One region of the Lentibacillus salinarum genome, then DNA from elsewhere that is predicted to be linked to it. Evidence: riboswitches for the same ligand, from Rfam matches in the RefSeq annotation. Region 1 holds a riboswitch; the other holds the start of a gene.
The links. A riboswitch is a leader RNA that binds a small molecule or an ion and turns the genes downstream of it on or off. The one in region 1 is predicted to bind thiamine pyrophosphate.

Region 1 (5,776 bases):
AAATCCTTTTTGTTGACTCCCCAATAACTTCCAATTTCCTTATAACGGCATCCTGTGTCATCTTTGAACTAAAATAATCTTCCTTTCCATTTGGCAAATAGGATTCAATACTTTGGATGCATTCCAAAATATGGGTTAAATTAAATATATACGATCATTTTTCATAGCGGTCTTGCCTCACTCAATATCTTAACTCTTATACTGTGGTGAACAGCATTTTCCGTCACAACATCCACATCTCTATGAAGGATGTCTTCCACATCATTTTTAAATCTAATTAAATCAAACAGGCTTCTGTCGTCTTCAAAGGTTACAAGGAAGTCAACGTCACTATCTTCTTGATCTTCCATTCTGGCGGCTGATCCAAACAATTTTAAGTTTTGAATACCATGCTCCCTAGCACTTATTAATATTTTCTCCCGATTATCTTTTAGCGTTGTATAGATCGACACATCTAACACCTCTATACTTATTATACAATCGTTGACGGTTTTATTCTAATGAATTTTTCCATATGAACACACTGCAATACAATACCATTTGCTAAAGTCTCATTCTGTCGATGCCCGTAGCTGAACTATAGCAATTTTGCCCCAATCTACAGCGCTCCGCTCAAGTAAACAGTTGTAAAAATTTGCTATAAACCCGCTTCCTCACCAACTGATTTTTCCTGTGTCCCCAGGCTTACGAACACATAAGCAAAAAATGCGACAACGACCGGCAGCACGACCGAATGCAATCCGAATGGTTGCGGGAAGAATGTATCCGACAGAATATATAGACCGACGCCGGTAATCATTGAAGCAAGCGCACCGTATTTATTGCCTTTTTGCCAATAAAGTCCCATTACAATCGGCCACATAAACGCCGCCTGTAGACCACCAAATGCGAATAAGTTCAGCCAGATAATCAAATCAGGTGGGTTGAGGGCCATCAGAAAAATGATAATTCCTAGGACCGCTGTAACCCCGAAACTGAGGCCCTTCACCCGATTATGTGATGCTTTCGGTTCGACGTAATTCAGATAAACATCTTTAACAATTGATGAGCTCACTAACAGTAACAACGAATCAACAGTTGACATAATCGCTGCCATCGGAGCCGCCAGCACAAGGCCTGCCAGCCAGTTCGGCAAAACTTCCAGTGCAATAAGCGGCATGACTTTATCGCCCACTTCAATACCAGGTAATATCGGTCTGGCCAGCACACCAATCAAATGCATATTCAGCATGATGACACCGACAACGATTGTACCGATAATGATGGCACGATGCATAGAGCGGGAGTCCTTATAGGACATCGCCCTGACGGTGATCTGCGGCAAGGCCACAACCCCTACGCCAACCAGTATCCAGAACGATGACACAAAGGCCGGTGTAAGGGTGCCCTCAGCACCATATGGCGTAATCAAATTCGGGTTTTCTGCGGAAAGATCCGACATGAGATTGGAAAGCCCACCCCCTGCGATAATGGTTGCGATCAGCAATATGAGGGTCCCGACAAACATAATCGTCCCTTGGATGGCATCCGTCAGCGCTACCGCCCGGAAACCGCCGATGATCACATAGATCAGTACGAACAGCGCGAAAATGAATAATGCCGTTGTATATGGAATGCCGACCAATGATTCAATCAGACGGGCCCCACCAATCCACTGAGCTGCCATGGCGGAAAATAAAAAGATAATAATGCTGAATGCCGAAAACAGGACAACCCATTTGGAGCGATACCGTTCTTTCAAAAAGTCCACCATTGTCAGTGCTTTATATTTCCGTGTGACAATCGCAAATTTTTTCCCCAGTACCATCAGGACGAAGTAACCGGTCGATACTTGTGTCATCGCCAGAAGCACCCAGCCAAGCCCCTCGGTATAAGCCGTACCGGGACCGCCAATAAAACTGCTGGCACTGCCATAAGTTGCCGTCATCGTCATCGCCAGAACGAATCCGCCAAGACTTCTGCCGCCGAGAAAATAATCCTGAATGAATGTATTGGATGATCGTATGTATTTACCGGCCCACACACCAACCCCAAATATAATTAACAATACGCCAATTAACGGAACTAATGCCTCCCAATTCATGTTTCATTCCCCTCTTCATCAAACGAAACATCCACAAACCATTTTTTGACGACAATTGTCACCAGAACAGCCATGACAACAAACCCCAGCACACAGCTATAAAAAAACCACGCTGGCAGCCCGAAAACATATGTATAGTCGGATGGGTCCTTACCGCCAAGACCATATGCGAAGGCAAACCACCAGATAAAGTTGAAAATTGCCAGTCCAATCCCTATTAATGCCTCACGGTTAGCTATTTTGTAACGTGGGTCACTATCCGACATATTCTGCCCTTTCATTAAATGAGCCCCCTTTTACAGTTCAAATCCCTCACAGCAAAAAACGCCAAGTTACGACTTTTCTCTATTAATATAACATAGTACATCAGGTTGTAAATATTTAAAAAATTGATCCAAGAGTAGAACTTAAATGACACACGAAAAAAGAGTGACCACTGGGAAATCACTCTTTTTTCACCATTTATTCGGTTGGACTAGCTTGTGGCGGGGCTTTTCGTGCCAAGCACATGATGCCGGCGATTAAATAAAAGATGCCACCAAATATCAATGTTCCAAAGGTAATCAAAGTAGACACTGCAGCCGTCACAATCAAAATAATGCCAGCCGCTTTTGGTTTATTGTTACCTTTTACGAATAAAATTGATAGAATACCCAAAATCAGAGCAATCACAGAAAGAGCGATAATAAACCAGCCGCTCCCTTGCATCATTCCAAGGGCCGCTTCCATATCACCGGCTGCAATTTCAGGCTGCTGTATTTCTTCTGTTGTTTCATCTAAAACAGTCTCATTACCAAACAGCCATACCATGAATCCGCCGAAAATTGTAAAAAGAAAATAAACAATGGCACCAATGATGGTTAAGACGATTTCACCTGTTCTGCTCATATAAATACCTCCTCCGTTTCATCTTATGCGACGTGGAAAATCATTTATTCAACGCCCACTGTTTTATCAATTGTACCATAAATCAGATCGGTCTTACCGATATATGTCATGTTCAATGACAGCAAGCTGACTCCCGGCATTCTTCCATTCTACCAGACTTGATGTGAAATTTTAATAATCTCATGACAAACGCTTCCCCTTCTGTTACACTTAACATGTATAAAAGAATAGTTTGCGAACTACTAGGGGTGCCCAGCAATCGTGGGCTGAGAGGAAAGGCGTTCTAAGCTTTCCGACTCTTACGGACCTGATCTGGTTAAGACCAGCGTAGGGAAGTAGTCTGACGACATACCGATTTCAGCTATTTCAAGCCAGGTCCAGTCTATGGATCTGGCTTTTTTTATGATTTCCTCCCACCCCTAATGAGAGGAGGGACTCGAATCGAATTGAAACGAACACGCTTACTGACAACAATGGCTGTTTTTGTCGCTATTGGAACGCTGGGAGCACAGCTCTTATGGTTCCCGGCGGGCGTCGCCAAGGCTTACCCGGTGCAGCATGCCGTCAACGTCATGGCAGCTGTGACACTGGGACCCGGACCGGCCGTTGTTATCGCATTTATGATCGGTCTGCTCCGAAATATGCTCGGTCTGGGCACGCTACTTGCTTTTCCCGGCGGCATGGTCGGTGCTTTTCTCGCCGGCTGGTTTTATCAGATAACAAACAGAAAAGGGATGGCCGCGCTTGGTGAAGCAATCGGGACCGGCATCATGGGGTCACTGTTCGCTGTGCCATTTGCACGAATACTACTGGGCAGCTCGGCCGGGGCATTTTTCTTTATCCCATCGTTTCTCGTCAGCAGTGTTTCAGGTGCTTTAATCGGCTGGTTCATCGTGTCCAAAGTGAACCAGGCAAACATATTGGAAAATCGCGTATAAGGAGGCTTTACCATGCACCATATACCCGCAGCCTTGACAATTGCCGGTACCGACCCAAGTGGCGGTGCTGGCATCCAGGCAGATCTAAAGACTTTTCAGGAATTAAAAACGTATGGCATGTCGATCATCACATCCGTTGTCGCCCAAAATACAACGGGCGTCCAAGATGTACAGCATATAACGGTTCCCATGATCAAACAGCAATTGGATTCAGTCCTTTCCGATATTCCGTTTCAGGCATTCAAAACTGGTATGCTCGCGAATGTCGATATCATGAATGCCATTTCCAACAAAATCTCCGGATTAGCTATCCCTTATATTATGGATCCGGTGATGGTGACCACAAGTGGTGATACGCTGATTTCAGAGGACTCCCGCGATTACCTGCGCGAAAGCTTGCTTCCATTGACGACATTGGTCACACCGAATGTCCCGGAAGCAGAAGTGATTATTGGCGAAACCATTGAAACATCCGAAGACATGCAGCGGGCTGCCAAACGGATTGTCCATGAATTCGGTGCAGGGGCTGCCTTAGTGAAAGGCGGTCATATGCAAGGAAAGGCTGTCGACTTTTTATATGCGGGCGAAAAAATGCATACCTTTTCAGCCGAGCGGATTGATACAAAAAACACGCATGGCACCGGCTGTACCTATTCAGCAGCCATCACAGCTTATCTAAGTCAAGGCTATAAATTATCTGACGCTGTTCAACAGGCCAAAGACTTTGTAACCGCAGCCATCAGGGGCGCCTTTTCAATTGGACATGGAAGCGGTCCGACAAACCATTGGGTACACCGGACGGAAAGGGTGACATAAATGAACGACAACATCATTCAAAAGGTTCGCGAAACAACACCACTTATCCACCATCTCACCAATCAAGTGGTCATGAATTTTTCAGCGAACGGGTTGTTATCGTTTGGCGCTGCCCCGGTTATGGCAAAAGCTGAAGAAGAAGCGGCGGACATGGCGTCCAATGCCGATGGTCTCCTACTTAATATCGGTACGCTGACTGCTCAAGAGTTGCCGTCGATGATTCAGGCAGGCAAAGCGGCCAATGAAAAAGGAATTCCGGTCGTGCTTGATCCAGTCGGTGTTGCTGCAACCCCTTTCCGGACAACAGCGGTGAAAAACATCCTGGATGAGGTGCAGCCGACCGTGATTAAAGGGAACGCTGGTGAACTCGCACACCTCGTTGAAATCCCATGGGAAACAAAAGGTGTCGAATCCATTGGTGACGGGAATGCCGATAAAATTGCTTCCAAGGTGGCTGAAATGTATCAGACTACCGCCATTGTCACCGGGAAAACAGACGTCATTTGTATGGATGGTGCGACGCTGCATAATGACTCTGGCCATTCATTTTTAAGCAAAATCACCGGGGCCGGCTGTCTGCTCGGTTCTGTGTTAACGGCGTGCCTGACAACAAACGAAGCCATCGGGCAACAAGCACTGACTGCTGCTGAATTTTACGGATTGGCCGCAGAACATGCAGCCAAACGATCAGATGTCAATGGCCCAGGAACGTTTCTCCCTCGTTTCATCGATGCCCTGTCACTTGATCCTGCTGAGCTGGAAAGGAAATAGCTTATGAACCTGAGAAAATACTTTATCATGGGTAGTCAGAACTGCAACTACACACCAGAGGATGTTTTGGAAAAAGCAGCACAAGCGGGTATTACAGCTTTTCAGTTCCGCGAAAAAGGAGAAGGATCACTAACTGGTCAAGACAAATTGGCGTTAGGGCGCAGACTGCGCGACATTTGTACGCGTTATAACGTTTTGTTTTTCGTAAACGATGATATTGATCTGGTTGAACGATTAGGCGCTGACGGCATCCATGTTGGACAGGATGACATGCGGCTTA
Region 2 (5,776 bases), on a different contig from region 1:
ACTCATTAAATTTTTCCCTGTCTGTTAACGAATGATTTAAACTACTGCTATACTGTGATAGCAAAACGTTTATCACTCACGCATACTCTATCAAAATTGTTTGCCAAATATTTTCAAATACCCCAGATAATACGATAATACAAACACTGTTATTAACGTTCCGATCATCAGTGCAAAGAACAGCCAGTCACGCTTTCCGACAGTCAGTTTATGATAATGCGTGCGGTCAGGATCACCGGTAAAGCCTTTGGATTCCATCGCGATGGAAACACGCTCGGCCTTCCGAATGCCGTTAGCCAGAAGCGGAATGGCATAACGGCGGAATTGATTAACTCTACCTTTGATTCCGCGCGCTCGGCTGACGCCACGGATGCGGTGTGCCTGCCTGAGTATCTGCAACTCATGCTGGAAGACGGGCAGAAAGCGGTAACCGGCCAGGATACCGTATGTGATCTTCGGAGGCAACTTACATTGCTGCATGAAACTGAGCATCAATTTGGTCGAATCTGTCGTCAGAATGAACATCAGCGACAGCGCGCCGAAACAAAGGGACCTGAGTGCCAGGCTGATCCCGGTCTCGATACTGCCCGTCGTGATCGCCAGATTCCACAGCGTGAAAACCACTTCCCCCGTAGAGAAGGTCTGATTGGCATACAGAACAGTCATCCAGGCAAAACTCAAAGCAAGGATAAGAAACGGGGTGAAAAGTTTCAGCCAACGGAGAATCGGAATGTCTGTCATGGTACATGTGACAGCTAGAATAAACATAAAATACAATAACGGTGTCAACACATCATAGGTAAGACCGAGCAGTACGCCTGGAATCAATACCGCAAATGCTTTGATGGATGGATTAATGGATGAGATCATACAACTCACCTTCCTCCACGCTTTTCCGAAGTCTTGCCGGCAGTCTTAGCCTCGCTGCCTGAAGAAGTTCCCCTTCCTTCCATAGAGAAGCCGGCCTGTCAGAGAATGCCACTTTCCCTTGTTTCAGAACCACGACACGGTCGGCAGCATCAACGATATCCATATCATGGGTGACAAACACAATGGCTATCCCCTTGGCTTTCAACGCCATAACATAATCCATCAGCTCCAACGTTGTGGCAGCATCCTGTCCGAATGTCGGTTCATCGAACAGCAGAATATCCGGCGTCTCCTCCAGAACGGTCGCCACACTGAGCCTTCGTTTCTGCCCGCCGCTTAAAGCAAATGGATTGTTGTTTCGGTACGCTTTTAAATGGAATTGCTCCATCAGATGATCCGCAGCGCTTTCCATCCCCTCGTCGGCATAGCCGTTGAGCTTCATCCCGAAGGTTAACTCCTCATAGACGGTATCCGTGATGAACTGATGCTCTGGATTCTGAAAAACAAAACCCATGCGCTTTCGCAGGTCTTTCTCCTGCCATGTCCCCAGCGGGCGGTCAAACAGGGAGATAGTTCCAGCACACGGGTCTAGGAGGCCCGCCATCAGCTGAAGCAGGGTGGACTTCCCTGCTCCATTTTCCCCAACGATAACCACAAGCTCCCCGCCACAGACATTCATGCTCACATTCTTCAGTACCTCTTGTTTACGGCGGGAAAAGGACAGACCGCGGACAGAAAGAACGTTTTTCTCTGACGGCACAATCCGCGCCCACTTTTCCCGAAATGCGGGGCTATCGGAATACGCATCTGGCAAAAAAATCCCTTCTTGTTCCAAAATCTGTTTTTTCTCTGTGAACAACCGCTCCGGCCTATCATCTGCCAGCAGTTGTCCATCCCGGCCGATTACTAGTACCCGGCTGATAAGATCAAGCCAGTCATCAGCTTGATGTTCGATGATCAGAACAGATAGTTGCCGCTCTTTCTGGATTTTCCCCACCAATTTGATGAATTCCAGACTTGATACCGGATCGAGGTTTGCCGTCGGTTCATCAAGGATCAGCATTTCCGGCTCAAGCAGGAGGACGGCAGCGAGGGCAACCTTTTGCTTCTGTCCGCCCGACAGTTCATGGATTTTATTGTTTTCAAAACCTTCCATTCCGACTGCTTTCAGTACAGCTTTGATTCTCCCGCGGATCGCAGGAGCGGGAATCTTCCTGTTTTCCAGGGTGAATGCCAGCTCATCCTCCACCGTCATCATGCAGAACTGGCTTTCCGGGTCCTGAAAGACAATGCCGATTTCCTGTGTCAGCTCTCCCCTCTCAAATTCCGAAATATTTTTTCCATAGAAAAGGATATCCCCGGAAGCCGTTCCCTCGATGGCTTCCGGATACAACCCATTTAGACAGAGGGCGAGACTGCTTTTCCCGGCACCGCTTGCGCCCATCAAGAGGGTTACGTCATTCCGGTTCAACGTGAAACGGAGCCCATCGAACAATGGCTGTTCATCGATTTCCCCATAGGAAAAGGAAAAGTCACGCACCTCAAGTATCGGCTGCTGCCGTCCCTCAAGCACTTTCATATTGCCGCTTCCTTTGCAATGCTTTCCCTAAAGCATATCCGCGGAGCACCCCGGTTTTGGCAAGCTGATCACTGAGCCATTTACCAAGAACCCCTGTAATCAACGCACTGCTGATGATGCGTACGATCAGTGTCGAGCCGATCAGCCATGGCGCGAGTGCAATCATGCCAGCCGAGTAGAGATGCCAGGCAAAACTGAACACGGCGGCAGATATACCGGCAAGAACAAGAACACGCAGACGATAATCGTTCCACCTGGTAAGCGCGAAGACAAACTCTGCCCCTGCCCCCTGGATGGCGGCAGAAAGAAGCAGACCGGGGCCTGCCGCTGAACCGAGTAGGATCTCGATCACCCCTGCAATCACTTCAGCAGTGAAGGCGACCCCGGGTTTTCGCAGGATGTAAGCCGCCATGATTGAGACAATAAACCAGACACCATAGATGATCTCGTAGCCAAATGGTGCAAGGCCGAATGGTGCAAGGATATTACGAATCCCTTCCCCAACTAGGAAAAATAGGAGATAAATAATCCCGAAGACGACTCCTAAAATGGACATCAGGACAATTTCTTTTAGTTTCCATTGCTTCGTCATAAAATCGCTCCCCCTTATGTCTTATTGGACGGGCTGTTTGCTGAAATGGTAAACGTCATGGTTACATGGGAAACCTTCTCCTGCACACTGTCAAAGGACTGATGTAGCGCCTCAAAGATGGCCTTCACATCTCCATCCAATCTTGTTGCATAATGGGAAGCGCTCACCTCCACATTGCGGTGTTTGGAAAGGTCAATCTGTTCATAGATAGTATCCATATAATCCTCTCTACCCATTGGATATAGAGAAAATTTGCAGCCCGCTTGCTGAGAAATCTGTTTGGATGTCGCTTCATTCAGCGGTGTCTCAGCCCCATCCATATAGGCATCTGCCTCCGTATCCCCCGGGCAGCCGATGGAAAACGTGCCGCTCATCGCCACATGCTCCCCCGTATTTGCCGCATGCAGGAAAAGCGCTTGCGTCACATCGAAAACATGCTCCATCTTTCCACGCACACAGGTGCTCACATCATCCGTTTTTTTCCAGATGTTTGACGTATCCACCTCATCCAGCGCTCCCATAATAATGTCAACGAACTTGTCACTCATTGGGAGCAGCGTAAACTGGCACCCCGCAATTCTACTTGTTCCGCAGCTGTTGTTTTGCATGTTTCTCCTCCTTCTTGATTGTTACTACAAAAAAACTGCACTCCCGAGGGAATGCAGTTTACACGTATATACATAATCACGTTTATTTATTATACAGTGAACTGCACTTCCCCACGCTGGTATTATCCAGTTCGGGTTCAAAGGGTCAGACGAAGAATCCTCTCAGCCACCAATTCCGGCAGCTCCCCTAGTGCTTGTCGGTTATGCAGTTTTCCATGTATCTTCATGATAAATAGTTTTGTGAATTTTGTAAAGGGGTTAGTTATTACGCCTATAAGACCACAGGCTCTGCTACCTGTTTAATGATGCGCGGATATGCAAACCAACTATCAAGTTGTGTCTATGCCTGGCACCCTATTTTTGAATTGAACAGGTGATTCAATTTGTGAAAGAAAGATATCCCGAGCTTAAGATGAAATCCGCACATTTAACGATCAATCACCTGTCAAGCTTCCCGTGAGGATTCTTTTGTGCAGCTCGTTCAAAACACGGTAAAGCTTGAGGTATGTTCCGGGTTTTGCTCATGTATCAAGCAGCTGGTTTGCCTATCCATTATTCGCTTTATATTCCATCTTTTATTTACAAATATCCTCACTCTTTATTGAAGAAAAACTTATAATCTTGACGATGTCCCCATGTACTTGGAAAAAGAAACGCACTTTTATGACACAGCGTTTCTTATTTGAGACGACGCGCCTGTCCCACTGCCTCCTTTTCAGCCAATGAACAATAGCGTCCTCCATAGAAAATAAGAGGATCTTTTTCTTCAACGTTAATGTCGTTCACCTTCCCAAAAAACAATGTATGATCCCCTTCCACATGTTCCGTTACGACTTCACAAGAGATCTGTGCTAATACGCCAGGTAAAACTGGCTTACCATCAAGCCAATCAAACTCAATTTCCGTTTCACATTTCAGGTTCCCGGAAAAAATTCTTGATAATTCCTCTTGATTGGACGCTAGTATATTCACGGTGAACGCACCACTTCTCTTCAATTTACTAAGCATATGGACTTTTTCTCCAATTGAAATCGTCACTAACTTTGGACTAAGCGATACAGACATAAACGCATTGGCCGTCATGCCATGAACGTCGTCCCCATCCACCTCAGTCAAAATAACCGTAACACCTGTTGCAAACTTCCCCATCGCATTTCTGAATTGGTCAATATCCATTTATTTTATCCCTCCATTTTTTCAACAGTAACACCACTTGATTTAAGTCCACATATTTTTCGAATGTATTTAAATCATTTTACAAACTACGATAGATATATAGTAATATATGCTAAAACATATTATTCTGATTTGTCAACTTGGTATAAAAATAAAATGAACTATTGAAATTTTTGATAAACCATGAAATAATAATCCTTATAATTCACATAATTTTTATATGTTTTATTAAAAATGATGATCATCAAGCGGAGGTGTACACATGAATTTATTGGGACAAAGCACTATAGACGAACGAATTAATTTATTCTCTAAAACAGTCGAACCTTTTACAGAACGTGCCATAAAACATGATGAAAATGGAACTTTCCCTTTTGAAAACTTTGAGGATTTAAAAGCCATCGGTTATCCGGCAGTGACCTTACCGAAAGAACACGGAGGATTGGGAGCCTCTCTCCACGAAATGCTGCGCTACCAAGAAATAATTGGGAAGGCAGATGGATCGACCGCGCTTTCTATTGGATGGCATATGGGAATCATGAAACATCTTGGCGAAAATGACATTTGGAAGAAAGATAAATACGCATCTGTCGCACATGACGTAAAAGAAACTGGTGCATTACTCAACAATGCTGCATCAGAACCGGCTACAGGGAGTCCTACCCGCGGGGGCAAACCGGAAACCTTTGTAAAAGAAGATAGTACGGGTTGGGTGATTAATGGCAGAAAAACATTTACCACACTCGCCCCTATTCTTAGTTACTTTGTGGTAAGTGCTTCCATAGATGGCACCGATGATGTAGGGAATTTCCTGGTTAAACGTGATAGCGAAGGCGTCAGGATAGAAGAAACGTGGGATTCCATTGCGATGCGTGGAACTGGCAGCCATGACCTCGTATTAGAAAATGTCCATGTTGAAAAAGATGATCTTGTTGAAATGCCGTCATCAGG

Region 2: another riboswitch for thiamine pyrophosphate. It lies ahead of ACFQ4A_RS04275 (YkoF family thiamine/hydroxymethylpyrimidine-binding protein); the one in region 1 lies ahead of thiW (energy coupling factor transporter S component ThiW).

What each region holds. Positions count from the first base shown of each region.
Region 1 covers NZ_JBHTNH010000060.1:47,218-52,993, reverse strand. The annotation lists gene ACFQ4A_RS18490 (HepT-like ribonuclease domain-containing protein) at 1-127, opposite strand, end outside; gene ACFQ4A_RS18485 (nucleotidyltransferase family protein) at 162-452, opposite strand; gene panF (sodium/pantothenate symporter) at 638-2,083, opposite strand; gene ACFQ4A_RS18475 (YhdT family protein) at 2,080-2,349, opposite strand; gene ACFQ4A_RS18470 (DUF4064 domain-containing protein) at 2,546-2,971, opposite strand; TPP riboswitch at 3,206-3,322, shown strand; gene thiW (energy coupling factor transporter S component ThiW) at 3,418-3,909, shown strand; gene thiD (bifunctional hydroxymethylpyrimidine kinase/phosphomethylpyrimidine kinase) at 3,922-4,725, shown strand; gene thiM (hydroxyethylthiazole kinase) at 4,726-5,496, shown strand; gene thiE (thiamine phosphate synthase) at 5,500-5,776, shown strand, end outside.
Region 2 covers NZ_JBHTNH010000003.1:208,775-214,550, forward strand. The annotation lists gene ACFQ4A_RS04260 (energy-coupling factor transporter transmembrane component T family protein) at 91-870, opposite strand; gene ACFQ4A_RS04265 (ABC transporter ATP-binding protein) at 854-2,449, opposite strand; gene ACFQ4A_RS04270 (ECF transporter S component) at 2,436-3,041, opposite strand; gene ACFQ4A_RS04275 (YkoF family thiamine/hydroxymethylpyrimidine-binding protein) at 3,056-3,649, opposite strand; TPP riboswitch at 3,741-3,848, opposite strand; gene ACFQ4A_RS04280 (flavin reductase family protein) at 4,328-4,825, opposite strand; gene ACFQ4A_RS04285 (acyl-CoA dehydrogenase family protein) at 5,088-5,776, shown strand, end outside.